2 regions of the Pseudonocardia sp. OZ21 genome follow, and region 2 is predicted to be linked to the other one. Evidence: riboswitches for the same ligand, from Rfam matches in the RefSeq annotation. Region 2 holds a riboswitch; the other holds the start of a gene.

Region 1 (9,467 bases), on a different contig from region 2:
GGTGTCGTGGCAGGCCGGCCGCTCCCGCACGGGCCCGTGGCAGGCCGACACCGCGGCGGCCCCGCCCTGCTGACGTAGTCAGGAGATGACAGCGACGTCGGCCGGGTGATCACCGGCCGCGGGCGGGGCGCCCACCGCGGCCGGTCCGCCCGAGACTTGCGAAGCAGGGAGCAGGGCCTCCAGCGCGGCGTCCGGCCCGGTACTGCGGGCCACGGCCCCGCACCGGCGCAGGAGATCCGCGGTCGGGCCGTCGCCGGAGCACCAGACGTCGGCGAGCATCGCCGCGATGTCGGCGATCGCGTCGAGGTCCTGCGCGGGGTCGCCGCGCCCGGCGTCGATCATCACCACGAGCGGAGTCCCGTCCGGGTCGAGGAACACGGCCTCGCCGTCGAGGTGCCCGTGGACGAGGCCCTGCGCGTGCAGTTCGGCCACCGTCCGGACGACGACGGTCAGCACCGCCACCGCGTCAGGTCCGGTCAGGGATGCGCTCCGTAGGTCGTCCAGCGTGGGCGTGGGCGGCTGCGGGGTGCGCAGCCACACCTGCCCGTTGGCGGCGACGACGTTCCCGATCGGCAGCAGCCCCGCCACGCCGAGGTCACGGATCCGCCGCACGTCCCCCGCGGCCACTCCGTCGGCCACCCGGAGCAGGGAGCCCGATCCACCGTCGGCGGGGAGGAACCAGTCACCAGCGGGCGTCGTGCGCACTGAACGGGCGGTCATGCGGGCGAAGCCATCGGCCGGCGTCCTGTCATCAGGTCGGGTGGGTCGGGGATGGAATCGGAGCCGGCAGGGACCCGCGTTACGGGGGGTCGCGAAACTCACCGATGCCGGGGCCGGCCGGGTGCCTGACGTCGCGCGGAAGGGTGCCGGACCTGCCCCGTACAGCTCAGGCGCGAGGAGCGCGCTGAACAGCACCCTCCTTGTCGGCCACCCCGGCAGCGTCGAAGGTGGCGACGTCCTGCAGCGCCTGAGCGGCGGCCTGCAGCAGCGGGAGGGCGAGCAGCGCCCCGCTGCCCTCACCCAGCCGCATCCCGAGGTCGAGCAGCGGTTCGAGGCCGAGGTGGGCGAGGGTGACGGCGTGCCCCGGCTCCGCCGAGCGGTGCCCGGCGACGCAGTAGCCCGTGGCGGCGGGGGCGAGGGCCGCGGCCACGAGCGCGGCGGCGCCGGCGTTCACCCCGTCGAGGAGCACCGGCACCCGCAGAGCCGCGGCGCCGAGCACGAACCCGGCCAGCGCGGCGTGCTCGAGCCCACCGAACGCGGCGAGCACGCCGACCGGGTCGGCCGGGTCGGGGTCGTGCCGGGCGAGCGCCGAGGCCACCACCGCCGTCTTGTGCGCCAGCGTCGCGTCGTCGATGCCGGTGCCGCGCCCCGTGGCCGCACCCGGCTCGGATCCGGTGAAGGCGCAGATCAGCGCGGCCGCCGCCGTGGTGTTCGCGATGCCCATGTCGCCGGTGACGAGGCACCGGTTGCCGGCCGCGACGAGGTCACGGGCGGTCTCGATGCCCACCTCGACGGCAGCCTGCGCCTGCTCGCGGGTGAGGGCGGGGCCCACGGTCATGTCCGCTGTGCCGTCGGCGATGCGCCGCGGGAGCAGGCCCGGGACGGTCGCGGCGTCCGGCGTCGCGAGTGGCGCGGCCACCCCCACGTCCACCACGCACACCTCGGCGCCGAGCCGCCGCGCAAAGGCGTTGACAACGGCACCACCGGCCACGAAGTTGCCCACCATCTGCGCCGTGACCTCCTGCGGCCACGGCGACACCCCCTGGGCGTGCACGCCATGATCGGCGGCGAACACGGCCACGGCCGCGGGCTCGGGTACCGGTGGGGGGCAGCTCCCGGCGATCCCGGCGAGGGTCACGGCGACGTCCTCGACGCGGCCGAGCGAGCCCCGCGGCTTCGTCATCCGGTCGAGGCGATCCGCGGCCGCGGCTCGGGCCGCGGAGTCCGGTGCGACGATCGCGGCCACTGTCTCGAGCAGGTCCATCGGTTCCTCCCCGGGTAGTCCGCGGCGGCCGTACGTGTCGTGGTGCACGGCCCACTGCAGCGGTCTGCGCTGCGCCCAGCCCGCCGTGGCGAGCTCCGGCTCGGGCGCGAAGCCCGTGACGGGCCCGACGCACAGGTACGCCACCAGCTCCAGGTGGGCCGGCAGGCCGAGCAGGCCGGCCAGCGCGCGCTCGTCACCGAAGCTGACCCAGCCGACGCCCAGACCCTCCGCCCGCGCGGCCAGCCACAGGTTCTGCACGGCGCCGACCGTCGAGTAGGGCGCCATTCGAGGCTGGGTGTGGCGGCCCAGCGTGTGCCGCCCACCGCGGGTCGGGTCGCAGGTGACGGCGATGTTCAGCGCGGCGTCCAGGATCGCCTCGACCTTGAGGTCGCGGAACGCGGCGGCCCGTGCGCCGGGCAGTGTGGCGGCGTACTCGGCCCGGGCGGCGGCGACGTGGGCCTGCACCCGCTCCCGCACGGCCCGGTCGCGGACGACGAGGAAGTCCCACGGCTGGGAGAAACCCACGCTGGGCGCGGCGTGGGCGGCACCGAGCACCCGGCGCAGCACGGCGTCGTCGACGGCGGCGCCGGGCAGGAACCCCGAGCGCACGTCCCGGCGGGAGTGCACGACCTCGTAGAACGCGTCGGGATCCACAGCGGCGTCAGCGCAGCCCGTGGCCGCGGCCGTTGCGTTTCGGCGGGACGACCAGCGTGGAGAGGTAGGGGCCGGCCTCGTGCGGGTCCAGCTCGCGGGCGGGGCGGATGTCCTCCTCCGCGAGCCCCAGCCCGGCGCCGTACACCGCCTCGTCGATCCGGCCCGTCTCGCGCAGGACGGCGAGCGTCTCCGGCAGCATCCGGCCGAACTTGTAGGCGGCCACGGCGTCCCCGCGCGCCAGCGCCTCCCGGAACCGCTCGGGCCCCGCGGTCATCGGGAACAGGGCGAGCGCCTCCCGGCCCTCCACCAGCGACGTTCCGCTGCGCGCTGCGAGGTCCTGCATCGCGGTGATCCCCGGCACCAGCTCGACCGACAGCTCCCCCACCACCGACCGCACCGACGCGGCCAGGTAGCTGAACGTGGAGTAGACGCACGGGTCGCCGATCGTCGCGAACACCGCCGTGCCGCCAGGGTGACGGGCGTACCAGCGCGCCACCTGCGCCGCGGCCGCGTCCCAGGCCTGCTCCCGGCGCTGCGTGTGCTCGCGGTCGTGCAGCGCGAACACCACCCGCTCGACCCGCCAGGCCTCGGCGTAGAAGAGCACGGTCTGCTCGGCGCGTCCGGTCTCGCCGGAGTCGGCGACGGGCACGAACACGATGTCGGCCTTGGCCAGCAGGTTCGCCGCCTTCACGGTGACCAGCTCCGGATCGCCCGGCCCGACCCCGACCCCGACCAGCGTGTTCATCACGACTCGCCTTCCAGGTCGCCTTCGAGGTCGAGGTAGGTCTGGCGCAGCCGGTCGAGCACGGCGTCGTCGGGCTTGGCCCAGAGCCCGCGGTCGGCGGCCTCGAGCAGGCGCTCGGTGATCCCGCGCAGCGCCCACGGGTTGGACCGCTGCATGAAGTCGCGGTTGGTCTCGTCGAAGACGTAGCTCTCGGCGAGCTGGGCGTACATCCAGTCGTCGACCACACCGGCGGTGGCGTCGTAGCCGAACAGGTAGTCGACGGTGGCGGCGAGCTCGAACGCGCCCTTGTAGCCGTGGCGCTGCATGGCTGCGATCCACTTCGGGTTCACGACCCTCGCGCGGAAGACCCGTTTTGTCTCCTCGGCGAGCGTGCGCGTCTTCACGGCGTCGGTGACCGCGGAGTCGCCCACGTACGCCGCGGGCGAGCGCCCGGTCAGCGCGCGCACCATCGCGACCATCCCGCCGTGGTACTGGAAGTAGTCGTCGGAGTCGACGATGTCGTGCTCGCGGGTGTCCTGGTTCTTGGCCGCCACCGCGATCCGGCGGAACGACTGCTCCATGTCGGCGCGCGCCTCGCGGCCGTCCAGCCCGCGCCCGTAGGCGTAGCCGCCCCAGACGGCGTAGACCTCGGCGAGGTCGGCATCACTGCGCCAGTTGCGGGCGTCGATCAGCGGCAGGAGACCGGCGCCGTAGGCACCCGGCTTCGAGCCGAAGATCCGGGACGTGGCGCGGCGGCGGTCGCCGTGTGTGGCCACGTCCTCCTCGACGTGAGCGCGCAGATAGTTCTGCTCGGCCGGCTCATCCAGCTCGGCGACCATCGCGAACGCGTCGTCGAGCAGCGTGATGACGTGCGGGAACGCGTCGCGGAAGAACCCCGAGATCCGCACCGTGACGTCGATCCGCGGGCGCCCGAGCTCCGCAGGCGGCACGACCTCGACGCCGGTGACCCGCCGCGACGCCTCGTCCCACACCGGGCGGCAGCCGATCAGCGCGAGGATCTCGGCGAGGTCGTCGCCCTGGGTGCGCATCGCCGACGTCCCCCACACCGTCAGCCCGACGCTCTGCGGGTAGGTGCCGGTGTCGGCGAGGTGCCGGGCGACGAGCGAGTCGGCCAGCGCGCTCCCGATCTCCCACGCCGAGCGCGACGGGATCGCCTTGGGGTCGACGGAGTAGAAGTTCCGGCCGGTCGGCAGCACATTGACCAGGCCGCGGGTCGGCGAGCCCGACGGACCGGCGGGCACGTACCCGCCGTCGAGGGCGTGCAGCACGCCGGCGATCTCGTCGGTGGTGCGGTTCAGCCGCGGCACGACCTCGGCGCAGCCGAACTCCAGCACCGCCACGACGTCCGGGATCTCCTCGCCCAGCAGCTGCGCGCACACCTGCGCCGCGTCGCTCCAGCCCCGGGCCTGCACCTCCGTGACCAGCGCGCGGGCGACGCCCTCGAGGACGTCGACGAGGTCGGCCCCGGTGACCGACGGCCCCCCGGCGAGCCCGACGAGCCGCTCCACGGGAGTGCCCCCGGTGGCAGCCGCAGCCCCCGTTGCAGCAAAGCCACTTTCATGCAGCGAGGTTGCGTCAAAGTGGCTTTGCTGCAACCGCTCACCGGGAGACGCGAGGAGGGACTGCTCGTCCAGGCCCGCCCACGCGGCCAGTGCCGCGCGGAGGCCGGGGAGCGCCCGCTTCCCGCCCCAGACCTGCGTGGCGCGCAGGATCGACAGCACCAGGTTGACCTGCGCCTCACCGGCAGGCACCCCACCCAGCACGTGCAGCCCGTCGCGGATCTGGACGTCCTTGACCTCGCACAGGTACCCGTCGATGTGCAGGACGAAGTCGTCGAAGTCCTGCTCGCCGGGCGCGTTGTCGACGTGCAGGTCGTGGTGCAGCTGAGCGGTGGTGACGACCTCCCAGATCCGCGCGCGCAGCGCCGGGAGCTTCGCCGGGTCCATCGCGGCGACGGTCGCGTACTCGTCGAGCAACTGCTCGAGCTTCGCCATCTCGCCGTAGGTGTCGGCGCGCGCCATCGGCGGCACCAGATGGTCGACGACCACGGCGTGCCCGCGGCGCTTGGCCTGCGTGCCCTCGCCCGGGTCGTTGACGATGAACGGGTAGACCAGCGGCAGCTCGCCGAGCACGGCGTCCGGGGCGCACTCGGCCGACAGCCCGAGCCCCTTGCCGGGCAGCCACTCCAGCGTGCCGTGCTTCCCGAGGTGGATCACGGCGTCGGCGCCGAACTCGTGGTCGAGCCACCGGTACGCCGCCAGGTAGTGGTGTGACGGCGGCAGGTCCGGGTCGTGGTAGATCGCCACCGGGTTCTCCCCGAACCCGCGCGGCGGCTGGATCATCAGCACCACGTTCCCGAACTGCAGAGATGCCAGCACGACGTCGGTTCCGTCGACGTAGAGCGAGCCCGGCGGCTCGCCCCAGTGCTCGCGGATCCCGTCGGTCAGCTCGGACGGTAGCGCGTCGAACCAGCGGCGGTAGTGCTCCAGCCGCACGCGTGACGGGGCGGCGGCGAGCTGTTCCTCCGTGAGCCATTCGACGTCGTGGCCCCCGGCGGCGATCAGGGTGTGGATCAGCTGGTCGGAGTCCTCCGGGAAGTCGCCCACCGCGTAGCCGGCGTCCCGCAGCGCGCGCAGCAGCACCACCGCGGACGCCGGGGTGTCCAGCCCGACCGCGTTGCCCACGCGGGCGTGCTTCGTCGGGTAGCTCGACAGCACCACGGCGAGCTTCCGCTCGGCGACGGGCGTGGCCCGCAGCCGGGCGTGGCGGACGGCGAGCCCGGCCAGCCGGGCCGCGCGCTCCGGGTCGGCCCGGTACACGGGGATGTCGTCACCCGCGTCGACCTCCTTGAACGAGAACGGCACCGTGATCAGCCGGCCGTCGAACTCCGGGATCGCCACCTGCATCGCGGCGTCCATGGGCGAGAGTGCCGCGTCGGAGTCGGCCCAGGTGGCCCGCGACGTGGTCAGGCAGAGCCCCTGCAGCACCGGCACGTCCAGCGCGGCGAGCGCGCCCGCGTCCCAGGAGTCCTCCTCGCCGCCCGCCACGGCGTCGCTCGCGCGGGTGCCGCCCGCGGCGAGGACGGTGGCGACCAGCGCGTCGGCCCGGGCGAGCAGCTCCATCAGGCCGTCCGCCCCGCCGGCCGGGACACCGCGCAACGACCCGCAGAACACCGGCAGCGCGTTGGCGCCCCGCGCCTCGATCGCGTCGCAGAGCGTGTCGACGAACGCGGTGTTGCCCGACAGCTCGTGCGCCCGGTAGAAGACCACCGCGACCGTCGGACGGCCGGCGGCCTGCTCGCGCTCGCCGTGCACCCCGAAGTCGGGGGCGGGCGCGGGCGGGGCGAATCCCTCGCCGGTCAGCAGCACCGTGTCGGACAGGAACCGGTGCAGCTCGCGCAGGTTGTCCCGCCCGCCGGCGGCGAGGTAGGCCAGCGCCTCCGACGTCACGCCCGCCGGCACGGTCGATGCGGCCATCAGCTCCGCGTCGGGCGCGGCCTCCCCGCCCAGCAGCACGACGGGACGCCCGGACGCCACGAGCGCGTCGACCCCCTCCGGCCAGGCGCGGCGCCCGCCGAGGAGCCGGAGCACGACGACGTCGACGCCGTCGAGCAGCGGCGCCAGGCCGGCGGGCTCGACGCGCGCCGGGTTGGCCGTGCGGTAGAGGGCCCCCGAGCTGCGGGCAGCCAGCAACTCGGTGTCGGCGGTGGACAGCAGCAGGACGGTGCTCGACGCCCCGTCGGCGGCGGATCCCTCCCGGCCGGTGGTGGCGGAGGCAGCGCGCGTCATCAGCGTTCCTTCCGAGGGTCCGCGCCCTCTACTGGTGGAGGTGCGACGGCAGCGAGTGTCTGGCTCCCAGGCCCGCGCGTGCCGGCCCGGTGACAGTGGCGGGACCGCGCCGGACTCACACCGGCTTCCTCCACTGACGTCGCGGAGAACTGGAACACATCGGGAGGTCACGGGTCAACGCGGCGTGAGGATGCCGACGTGCGCACGATCATCCCGAGGAGCGCGCTCCTAGACTGCGCCGATGATCTCCGACGTGCCGGATCCCGGCATACCGGGGCTGGCCCGTCCCGAGGTGGTCGGCCAGGGCGGGTACGGCACCGTCTACGCCGCCGAGGAACCGGAGTTCGGCCGCCGGGTCGCCGTCAAGGTGCTGCACGAACGGCTCGACGGCGAGGGTGTGCGGCGCGCGTTCGTCCGCGAGTGCCAGGCGATGGGGGCGCTCTCCGGGCACCCCCACATCGTCACGGTGCACCGCAGCGGCACCACTGCCCGCGGCGAGCCCTACATCGTGATGGACCTGATGTCGGCGGGGTCGCTCGCCGACCGGATCCGCCGGGACGGGCCGTTGCCGTGGGCCGAGGTGCTGGACGTGGCGGTCATGGTGGCCGGGGCGCTGGAGACGGCGCACCGCGCCGGCATCCTGCACCTGGACCTCAAGCCGGCCAACGTGCTCGTCTCCCGCTACGGCGAGCCGAAGCTCGGCGACTTCGGCATCTCGCGCCTCCCCGGCGTCACCGAGACCAGGGCCGACGGCCGGATCCGCGCGAGCGCGGCCTACGCGTCACCGGAGCGGCTGCTGGAGGGGCACGCCACCCCCGCCGCCGACCTCTACGGACTCGGCGCCACGATGTTCGCGCTGCTCACCGGCCGTCCGGCGTTCGTCACCGACACCGAGGAGCTGGTCGCCACGGTCTTGCGGATCGCCCATGACCCGGTCCCCGACCTGCGCCCGGCAGGGGTGCCCGACGCGGTGTGCCGGGTGGTGGAGCGGCTGATGGCGAAGGCGCCGGGCGACCGGTTCGCCTCCGCCGCCGAGGCCGCCGAGGCACTGCAGGGCGCGCAGCGGGCCACGGGACAGCCGGTCACCCGGGCCGTCGTCGAGGGTCCGGTCGCCGGCGGACCCGGCACCACCGCGACGGTGTACGTCCCGCGGCTGCATCCCTCCGTCACCGCCGCCCCGGCTCCGCAGTTCGCGCCGCCGCCCACGCGGGTGTCGCCGGGGCGCAGGCGCCGTCCGCTGGTGGTGACCATGGTCGCCGCGGTGCTGGTGGCCACGCTCGCAACGATCGCGTTCCTGCACCTCGTCGACCGTCCGCGGGCGGTGCGCGCCGCGCCGAGCGAACCCGCGGCCGTCACGGGCACGACCGGCACGTCGGCCGGCGAGCTCCCGCCCGACGACCTGGTCGACGTCGCGCCGGGGGTGGCGCACCCCGCGCTGGCGGAGGCACGCACCGTGATCAGCGAGTACGTCGCGGGGATCAACGAGAACCGCTACGCCGACGCGTTCGCGCTCCTGCACCCCGACTCCGACATCGCCAGGAGCGGGCTGGAGGTGTGGGCGAAGGGGCAGGCCACCACGGTCATCCACTCCCCCGTGCTGACGGCGGTGCGCGACGACGACGCGGACGGGCTCGAGGTGGACGTGACGTTCACCAGCACCCAGTCCGCCGAGCTTGGCCCGGGCGGCCAGACCTGCACGAACTGGCGGCTCACCTACAGCCTGGCGGGCCCGGCCCCTGGCCTGCTGATCCGCGGAGCGCGCACGATCGCCCCGCCGCAGGCCTGCTGAGCGCTGCCGGTCAGCCGCCCTGCACCTCGGCTGCGCGCGCCCGCGCGGCGGCCGCCACGACGCGGGCGTTGGCCAGCACGTCGTCGGGCGGGGTGTTGGCCGCCACCAGCTCGGCGGAGGTGGCCGCGGCCGCCGCCGCGAGGTGGATCGCCGCCACCGCGTCGCCGTGCAGGTTCGGGTTGCCGTCGCGGACGATCCCGGCGGCCAGGTCGGCGACCGCGCCCGCGATCCCCCCGATCTCCGCGGGGACGCCGACGGCGTCGCTCCGGGCGGCGGTCACGGCGTCGGCGCGGGAGGGGTCGTCGCGCGGGAGGCGCACCGCCGCCAGGTACGCCCGGTACGCCGCGGCGTCGGCATCGGCGAGCAGGGCGGCACGGGCGCGCAGGGCGTCGGCCTCCTGCGCGGCGGAGCCGTCGCCGAACCGCGAGGCCATCCCGGCGAGCGCGGCGGCCAGCGCGGTGGCGAGCGCGGCCGCCCCGCCCCCGCCAGGGGCGGAGGTGCGGGCGG
Region 2 (9,467 bases):
CTCAGTGGGACGCCGCCGTTCTCCTAGGTGTGCGGCACCCACCCAGGGGTAGAACGGGACCATGTCATCGCCTCTGGGCGGATTCCTGACCCTACGACGCTCTCGCGTGCAACCGCACGACGTCGGGCTGAGGAGCAACGATCGCCGTCGCGTCCCTGGGCTCCGACGGGAAGAGGTCGCATCGCTGGCGGGCGTCAGCGTCGACTACTACGTGCGACTGGAGCAAGGACGTGAGCAGTCGCCGTCACCGCAGGTCGCGCAGGCAATCGGTCGCGCGCTGCGTCTCGATGAACACGGCCTCGCGCACCTCTACCGCCTCGCCGGGCTCACACCCCTGCGCACCGCGAGCACCGCCTCGACCGTCGACCCGCAGCTGGCCGCCCTGATCGACGAATGGCCCGAACACCCCGCGATCGTTCTCGGCCACGCCTTCGACGTGATCGCAACGAACTCCCTCGGAGAAGCGCTGTTTCTCGGGTTCCCCACCACCCGCAACCTTCTCGAGTCGACGTTCCTCGAGCCGGCGGCCCGCGCGCTCTACGCCGACTGGGAGATCGTGGCCACGAGCACTGTCGCCGGATTCCGCCTCCTGGAGGCGGCCCAACCCGACGACCCTCGCATCAGGCAGGTGCGCGACGGGCTCCTCGCCTCGGACACCGAGTTCGCCGCGATGTGGACGGACCACGAGGTGCGCGGGCAGCGGATGACCACGAAGCGCTTCCGCCACCCGGTCGCAGGCGACCTCGAACTCCACATCCAGACTTTCGACGTCCGCTCCGCCCCGGGACAGGAACTCGTGATCTATCGGGCAGAGCCGGGCTCGCCCTCTGCGTCCACTCTGGGGAAGCTGCGAGACTGAGCTGCCTTCGCGACCGGCATAGAAGCGGCGGTCGCCGGACTCGTCCACCTGCCCAGGGCCAACCAGTGAGGCCGGCGCGCGTCATCGAACCGGCGGGCGGCGGGCGAACGCCGGAGCTCGCTCCGGACGGAACCCGACGCCGACGAGGTAGGCCCCCACCGCCTGGACGACGGGCAACCGCCGGGCTGCGGTGAGGATCCGGCCCGACGGGCCGGCCTGTGCCCCACTCCGGACCGGGCCGGCCAGGTCGGCGTGCATGACCCGTTGCAGGGCTTGGACCAGCAGCAGCGGCAGCAACCGGCGGCGGTGCACCCGGGCGAGGTCCGTGCTGCGCACTGCGCCGCGGCGCAGTGGCCCGGCCAGCAGGGTCGCGGTCGCGACGGCGTCCTGGACCGCCAGGTTGATCCCCATCCCGCCGACCGGCGACATCGCGTGTGCGGCGTCGCCGATGCACAACAACCCGTCGACGTGCCAGCGCCGCAGCCGATTGAACTGCACATCGAGGTGTTTGACGTCGTCCATCGAGGCCAGCTCGCCGACCCGGTCGGCGTACTCGGGCAGGAGCTCGGCCACGTCGGCCCGGAACGCGGCGATGCCGCGGGTGCGTAGCTGCGCGTCGGTTCCCTTGCGGGCGACGTAGCCGATCTGGAAGTAGCCCTCCCTCGGGATGACGATGGCGAAGCGTCCCCGTCCTGGCCTGCGGGTCAGCGCGCCGACCTGCTCGCCCGTCCGGCGGGAGAGGCGGAACCACCAGGTGTCGAACGGGACGTCGAACGCGGTCACGGGCAGGCGGGCGGCGGCGCGCAGGACGGAGTCGCGACCGTCGCAGGCCACCGTGAGGTCGGCCCGGATCTCGCCGTCGACGTGCTCGCCGGTGGCAGTCGTCGTGCGGTGGCGGACGCCGACGACGCGGCCGTGCTCCCGGACGAGCGAGGTCGCGCACACCCCACCGGCGGAGCGCGGCGAAGTCGCCGATCCGCTGCGTCCCGCCGCGCCCGTCGGGCAGCACGACGTCGGTGACCCGCGACTGCGGCAGCCGCGCGAACCGCTCGCCCAGTCCCAGGTCGTCGAGCAGGTCGAGGGTCGCGGGGTGGACGGTGTCGCCGCGGAAGTCCTGCAGGAAGTCCCCGTGCTTCTCCAGCACCGTGACCTCCACCCCGGCCCTGGCCAGCAGCAGCCCCAGCACCATCCCGGCCGGACCGCCGCCGACGACGCAACACGTCGTCCGCTCCGCCGGACCGGCCCCGTGCCGGCTAGGGCCGTGCCTTCACATCGATCACTGCTGGTACTGCTCCTGCACTCTTCAGGTGGCCCGGAGATCGTCGGGTGATCGCACGGCGTCCGGCCACCGCGGTCGTCCGATGAGGACCAGCCTCGCCCCGGGCCGCGCCGCGACACATCGTGCTCAGGTGCCCAATCCCGGTTGCGCCTTTTGGTGGAGGACCTCTGCGTTGGTGCCGGCAGAGCCGGAGAACACTCGCGCGACACACCGATATGTAGGGGTCCATCACCATCGCCACCACGACATGTAGGGTCAGCGCCGCTGATGGTTCCTCTCCAGCCGCCAGGGTGGAGAGGGGGCAAGAGGGAATCCGGTGGGAGTCCGGGACTGCCCCGCAGCGGTGAGCGGGAACGACCGCCGTCATCGAGCACTGGGTGCGCCACACCTGGGAAGCGACGGCCAGTAGGAGCACCGGCAGGTGCACGCCCGTGAGTCCGAAGACCTGCCATCGGCGCGCGCACCACCGGTGCGCGCTGTCCGGGGTCCGCGCGGGACGGACCCGGGGCGGACGTCGCCGTGCCCGGTCCGGGCGCGCCTCCGTCCGCACCGGGATGCGTCTTCCTCGTGGCCCCGGGCTCGGTCGTCGAGCTCACGAGGAGAGAGCTGTGACCCCACCGGCCACCACCACGACAACCACCGCCCCACCCACCGCAGACGTGCGGGTCGTCCGCCGCGACGGCACCGTGTCGACCTTCGACGCAACCAAGATCTCGGTGGCGATGTCCAAGGCCTTCCTCGCCGTCGAGGGCAGCGACACCGCGAGCTCGTCGCGGCTGCACCACCTTGTCGAGGAGCTCACCGCGCAGGTGCGGCACGCACTGCTGCGTCACACCGAACCGGGCAGCGCGGTGACGCTCCACATCGAACAGATCCAGGACCAGGTCGAGCTGGCGCTCATGCGCGGCGGGCACCACAAGGTGGCCCGCGACTACGTGCTCTACCGCGAGGAGCACGCCCGTTCCCGGACGACCGTCACGCCGCCGACGCCGCCCGTACTGCAGGTCACTGACCTCGACGGCAACCTCCGCCCGCTGGACCGGGCACGCCTGGAGCACCTGGTCGCCGAGGCCGTCGCCGGAATCGCCGACGTCGACGCCGAGCCGCTGCTCACCGAGACCCGGCGCAACCTCTACGACGGCATCACCGCAGGCGAGCTCGCACTCGCGCCGATCATGGCGGCGCGCAGCCTCGTCGAGTCGGAGCCGAACTACTCCGCCGTGGCGGCCCGGCTGCTGCTCGACACCCTGCGCACCGAAGCGCTGTCGCACCTGTCCGGAGATCGCGAGCACGCGAGCCAGGACGAGATGGCCGCCCGCTACCCCGAGTACTTCCGGCGCTATCTCGAGCGAGCCGTCGTGCTGGAGCTCGCCGACCCGGCATTGCAGACCTTCGACCTCGGCCGGATCACCGGTGCGATCCGGCCCGAGCGCGACCTCGACTTCACCTTCCTCGGACTCCAGACCCTCTACGACCGCTACGTCCTCCACGAGCACGGGGTGCGCTTCGAGCTGCCGCAGGCGTTCTTCATGCGCGTGGCGATGGGGCTCGCCCTGAACGAACAGGACCGAGAAGCCCGGGCGATCGAGTTCTACGAGCTGCTGTCCTCGTTCGACTTCATGACGTCCACGCCGACGCTGTTCAACTCCGGTACGACCCGCCCGCAGCTGTCGTCGTGCTTTCTCACGACCGTCGACGACGACCTCGACTCGATCTTCCAGGCCTACCGGAACAACGCCCTGCTGGCGAAGTACTCCGGAGGCCTGGGCAACGACTGGACGCCGGTACGCGGGCTCGGCGCCCACATCAAGGGCACCAACGGGCAGTCCCAGGGCGTGGTGCCGTTCCTCAAGATCGCCGGCGACACCGCCATCGCGGTGAACCAGGGTGGCAAGCGAAAGGGTGCCGCCTGCGCCTACCTGGAGACCTGGCACATCGACATCGAGGAGTTCCTCGACCTGCGCAAGAACACCGGCGACGACCGGCGGCGCACCCACGACATGAACACCGCGAACTGGGTGCCCGACGAGTTCCTCCGCCGGGTCGAGGCCGACGGCGAGTGGACCCTGTTCTCCCCCGACGAGACCCCCGACCTGCACGACCTGTACGGCACCGCGTTCGCCGTCCGCTATCGGGAGTACGAGGCCGCAGCCGACCGCGGCGAGATCCGGGTGTTCCGCAGGCTTCGCGCGGTCGAGCTGTGGCGGCGGATGCTCACCATGCTGTTCGAGACCGGGCACCCCTGGATCACCTTCAAGGACCCGTGCAACCTGCGCTCCCCGCAGCAGCACGTCGGCGTGGTGCACTCGTCCAACCTGTGCACCGAGATCACCCTGAACACGCGCGCCGGCACCGACAACGGCGAGGTCGCCGTGTGCAACCTCGGCTCGGTCAACCTGGCCGCCCACGTCGGCCCCGACGGACTCGACACCGCGAAACTCCAACGGACCGTCCGCACCGCGGTGCGAATGCTCGACAACGTGATCGACATCAACTTCTACACGATCCCGCAGGCGCGCCGGTCCAACCTGCGGCACCGTCCGGTCGGGCTGGGGCTCATGGGCTTCCAGGACGCTCTGTTCGCCCAGGGCATCCCGGTCGCGAGCGAGGCCGCCGTCGTCTTCGCCGACCGCAGCATGGAGCACCTGAGCTACCACGCCATCGCCGCGTCGAGCGACCTGGCCGCTGAGCGGGGCCGCTACCCCACCTACGACGGCTCGCTGTGGAGCCAGGGCATTCTCCCGATCGACTCGGTCGCCCTGCTGGCCGACGCTCGTCAGGACGACAGCCTCGACGTCGACACCTCGACCACCCTGGAATGGGACGCCCTGCGGGAGCGGGTTCGCGTGAACGGGATGCGCAACTCCAACGTCATGGCCATCGCGCCCACCGCGACGATCTCCAACATCTGCGGGGTCGGACAGTCCATCGAGCCGCAGTTCCGCAACATGTTCGTGAAGTCGAACATGTCCGGCGAGTTCACCGTGCTCAACCCGTTCCTGGTGCGCGATCTCAAGGAACGCCGGTTGTGGGACCGGGTGATGGTGGCCGACCTGAAGTACTTCGACGGCAGCCTCGGCCAGATCGACCGTGTCCCCGCCGACCTCAGAGCGCTCTACGCCACTGCCTTCGAGATCGAGCCCCGCTGGCTGGTGGAGGCCGCCTCGCGCCGGCAGAAGTGGATCGACCAGGCCCAGTCGCTCAACCTCTACCTCGCCGCCCCCAGCGGCCGGGCACTCGACGAGCTCTACCGCCTGGCCTGGCACAAGGGCCTCAAGACCACCTACTACCTGCGCACACAGGGGGCCAGCCACGTGGAGAAGTCCACCCTGCGCGGCACCGACGGCAAGCTCAACGCCGTACCCGCCGCTCCCTCTCCCGCTGCCCCACTGCCGGTGGACCCCCCGCTCACCGACGGCGCCGCCTGCCGTATCGACGACCCCGAGTGCGAGGCCTGCCAGTGACCAGCACCCAGCTCCCCACGACCGGGCCCGTCACCACCGGACTCGGTGCGATCGACCGCGGCGCCGGCCGGGTCGCCGCCGACGCCAAACGGATGATCAACGCCCGCGCCGACGTCAACCAGCTCCTCCCCCTCAAGTACGGGTGGGCGTGGGAGAAGTACCTGGCGGCGTGCAGCAACCACTGGATGCCCACCGAGGTCTCCATGCAGGCCGACATCGCGCTCTGGCGTTCCCGCGACGGGCTCACCAGCGACGAACGGCTGCTGCTCACGCGCAACCTCGGGTTCTTCGCCACCGCCGAGTCGCTGGTGGCCAACAACGTCGTGCTCGCCGTCTACCGCCACCTCACCAACCCCGAGTGCCGCCAGTACCTGCTGCGCCAGGCGTTCGAGGAGGCCGTGCACACCCACACGTTCCAGTACGTGTGCGAGAGCCTCGGCCTCGACGAGGGCGAGCTCTTCAACATGTACCGCGAGGTGCCCTCGATCACCGACAAGGACGCCTGGGCCCTCGAACACACCCGCAATCTCGCCGACCCCGCCTTCACCACCGGCACCCCCGATGCGGACCGCGCGTTCCTGCGCGACCTCGTCGCGTTCTACGTCGTGTTCGAGGGGATGTGGTTCTACACGGGATTCGCCCAGATCCTGTCCCTCGGCCGCCGCAACAAGATGGTGGGCATCGCCGAGCAGTACCAGTACATCCTGCGCGACGAGTCGATCCACCTGAACTTCGGCATCGACTGCATCAACCAGATCAAGACCGAGAACCCCCACCTCTGGACACCCGGGTTCGCCGACGAGATCCGCGGCATGCTCGGCGAGGCCTGCGAGCTGGAGATCACCTACGCCCGCGACACCCTCCCGCGCGGGGTGCTGGGCCTCACCGCTGACGCCTGCGCGCGGTACATGCGGTTCATCACCGACCGCCGCGCCCACCAGATCGGGCTCGCTCCCCTCTTCGGGGAGACCGAGAACCCCTTCCCGTGGATGTCCGAGGTCATCGACCTGAAGAAGGAGAAGAACTTCTTCGAGACCCGCGTCATCGACTACCGGACCGGAGGCGCGCTCGACTGGGACTGAGCGAGGCGTAGGGGTCCGCCGGGCGGGTGGGCGCTGGTCTTCTGCCCACCCGCCCGGCGACCCCAGCTCAGCTCGGGGTGGCCGCAGCGCGCCGGCGGCCGATCGCCGCCCAGGCGGTGTCCCCGAGGAGGAACAGGACCAGGCTGCCGCCCAGCACCGGCATCAACCAGCCCGCCAGCACCGCGACCAGCACCACGGCGAACAGCACCGGCTGCGGCGTCGCGCGCAGCACGCCACGCCGCTCCAGCGGTCGCGGTGCGCCCCCGCGGGTGGGCCTGCGCTGCCACCACATCCGGTAGCCCCAGAACAGCATCGCGAGCACCCCCAGTGCCATCGCCGTCATGGCCAGCTGGTTGACCAGCCCGAACAGCGTTCCGGTATGGGCGAGGATGCCGATCGCCGTCAGCTTCGCGAGGAACGGGTAGTCGGCGAACGCCAGTGTCTCGACGACCTCGCCCGTGTAGGGGTCCAGCGCGATCTTGTCGCGGTGCAGGGGCACGGTGGACGACGCCTCCACCACGAGGAACGGCTCGCCCGGCTCGGCGGGCGGGGTGATGGTCAGCGGACCTTCGAACCCGGCGGCCCGCCCGATGGTCTCCGCCTCGCCCGCTCCGATGACCGACGCTCCTGACGCCGGCACGGGCAGGGAGTCCGTCGACATCGTCGGCGTGCGCGCGCCGAGTCCGGTCAGGACGGTCTGGAACCGCTCGCCCGCGAAGGTCGACCACGTCAAGCCGGTCAGCGAGATGAACACGAGCGCGGCGGTCACCCAGATCCCGACGCTGCCGTGCCAGTTCATGACCCGAACCCGGCCCGGCTTCGTCGAGGCGGGTACGACCAGGTCACGGCGTCGCGCGCGGCGCTTTCCGAACCACAGCACCAGCCCTCCGACGAACAGCACCGGGAGCCAGCTCGCGGCGAACTCCGAGTAGACGCCGCCGACGACGCCGAGGTGCAGGTCGCCGTGCAGCGTGCGCAGCCAGTGCTGGACGGGGGGTTCCCCGTCCTGCAACGGCAGCGCACCGGTGACCTGCGCCGTGTACGGGTCGACATAGACGGCCAGCGTCTCCCCCTCCGCGGCGCCGGGCGGGGTGAACCCGACCGCGGTGGTCCGGTCCGGCGCCGCGGCCGGCTGCACCGAGGTCAACGGAACACCCGGGTACGCGCCCCGAGCCGCCGCCACCTGCTCGTCGAGGGGAGCCACGGGACCGGTCTGCGGAGTGACCCGCAGCTCCTGGGCATGGATCAGATCGTTGATCTGGGGAGTGAAGACGTAGGCGATACCGGACAGGCAGAGGAACGCCAGGAAAGGCGCCACCAGGATGCCGGCGTAGAAGTGCACGCGCCGCACCAGGCGTCGCAGCGCGTCGGCACCCTGGGGTTGACGGGTCGCGGGGACGGGCGCGCGAGGTGGGGCGGGGGCCGTCGACGGGCGGCCGGGGTCGCCGGCCGCGGGCGGCGGCCGGTCGGAGGTGGTGGTCACAGGGCTCTCCAGAGAAGGCAGCGGGGCGGCAGCGGGGGGACGCTGGGCACGCCGGAACGGTCGGACCGCGATGCGGTCACGACAGGGGAGGGCACGCTGATCGAAGGATCGGCGCGGTGAAGGTCAGACCGTGCCGGTCGGAGGGCCGCGCAGGACCAGAGCATGGCGCAGGAACCGCTGCTGGGCGCCCATCCGCAGCGCCGGTGCGGGCACCACTGCGCGCACCGCGGTGCGTGGTCGCCCGGTGAGGACGACCCGGCGGCACCAGCCCACGACACGGGCCGCGACCCGGCGCGCAGCCGCCCAGATCCGCCGCTCACCGGCACGCAGCACCAGCGCGGTGAGCAGCCCGGCGGCGACGTGGACGTGCAGGACCAGGTCGTGCGGGAGGATCCCGTCGAGGGTCGGGACGCCACTGGTGGCGAGGACTATGTGGACCAACTGCTGGAGTCCGACCTGCAGCGCGGCGATCACCGACGTGCCGCGCTCCCGACCCGCGGCCGACCACGCCACGCCCGTGGCCACCACCACCGCCGCGATGACCATGCCGGTACGGACCGATCCCCCGGCCAACATGTGCCCGCCCGTACCCAGCACGGTGGCGGTGCCGCCGGCGACTGCGGAGCGCAGCAGCCGGCGGGGCGGACGGGGTGACGGCATCGGTCGGTCAGGCCATGCCCAGCAACATGACGACCATCGCGCCGCTCATCACCACATGCGCCACGACGGACGCGGTGATCGGGGCCGCGGGCGCCGCGGTCACCGTGGTCCCGGCGGGGGCGGGCGCGCCGGGGACGGGCACCGCGGTGCGGGCGAACACGGTGCGCGCGATGTCGGCGACGAACCAGGCCGCGAAGATCAGCGCGAGCACCGTGACCAGCAGGCCCGGGACTCCCCCGCTCCCGCCGGCGTGGTGGGCGTGCGCCGGGTCGACGGGTCCGGCTGCTGCCGTCGGCGCACCGTGGTGATGGCCGCCGAGCAGCATGAACAGCATCGCGGCCGCCCCCACCACGTGATGGCCCGCCTCGTCCAGGAGTGACCCTTCGCGAAGTGCCGCCGCGCCGAACCAGGCGCCGGGCAGGAGGAAGATCGCGACCCAGAACGGCTGCGGGAGCGGGTCGGCCGACGGGACGAACATCGCGGCCATCCCCAGTCCCATCGCGGCGTGGGCACCGGAGGCGACCGGGGCGCGCCGCCTCCCGAGCAGGACCAGATGGAGGGCCGCTACGGCAAGACAGGCCAGGCCGAGGACGGGATCCAGCCACGACGCGACACCCGGACCCATGCGCAACTCCTCGTC

The links. A riboswitch is a leader RNA that binds a small molecule or an ion and turns the genes downstream of it on or off. The one in region 2 is predicted to bind cobalamin.
Region 1: another riboswitch for cobalamin. It lies ahead of cobN (cobaltochelatase subunit CobN); the one in region 2 lies ahead of AC5L35_RS06760 (ribonucleoside-diphosphate reductase subunit alpha).

The regions. Positions count from the first base shown of each region.
Region 1 covers NZ_JCADBN010000001.1:320,568-330,034, forward strand. The annotation lists gene AC5L35_RS01600 (DUF998 domain-containing protein) at 1-73, shown strand, start outside; gene AC5L35_RS01605 (hypothetical protein) at 79-720, opposite strand; gene cobT (nicotinate-nucleotide--dimethylbenzimidazole phosphoribosyltransferase) at 887-2,638, opposite strand; gene cobI (precorrin-2 C(20)-methyltransferase) at 2,646-3,383, opposite strand; gene cobN (cobaltochelatase subunit CobN) at 3,383-7,171, opposite strand; cobalamin riboswitch at 7,205-7,324, opposite strand; gene AC5L35_RS01625 (serine/threonine-protein kinase) at 7,413-8,960, shown strand; gene AC5L35_RS01630 (cyclodeaminase/cyclohydrolase family protein) at 8,971-9,467, opposite strand, start outside.
Region 2 covers NZ_JCADBN010000002.1:675,026-684,492, forward strand. The annotation lists gene AC5L35_RS06750 (helix-turn-helix transcriptional regulator) at 62-859, shown strand; partial or broken gene AC5L35_RS06755 (FAD-dependent oxidoreductase) at 941-2,048, opposite strand; cobalamin riboswitch at 2,389-2,605, shown strand; gene AC5L35_RS06760 (ribonucleoside-diphosphate reductase subunit alpha) at 2,747-5,602, shown strand; gene AC5L35_RS06765 (ribonucleotide-diphosphate reductase subunit beta) at 5,599-6,684, shown strand; gene AC5L35_RS06770 (PepSY-associated TM helix domain-containing protein) at 6,752-8,167, opposite strand; gene AC5L35_RS06775 (hypothetical protein) at 8,291-8,827, opposite strand; gene AC5L35_RS06780 (DUF5134 domain-containing protein) at 8,835-9,452, opposite strand.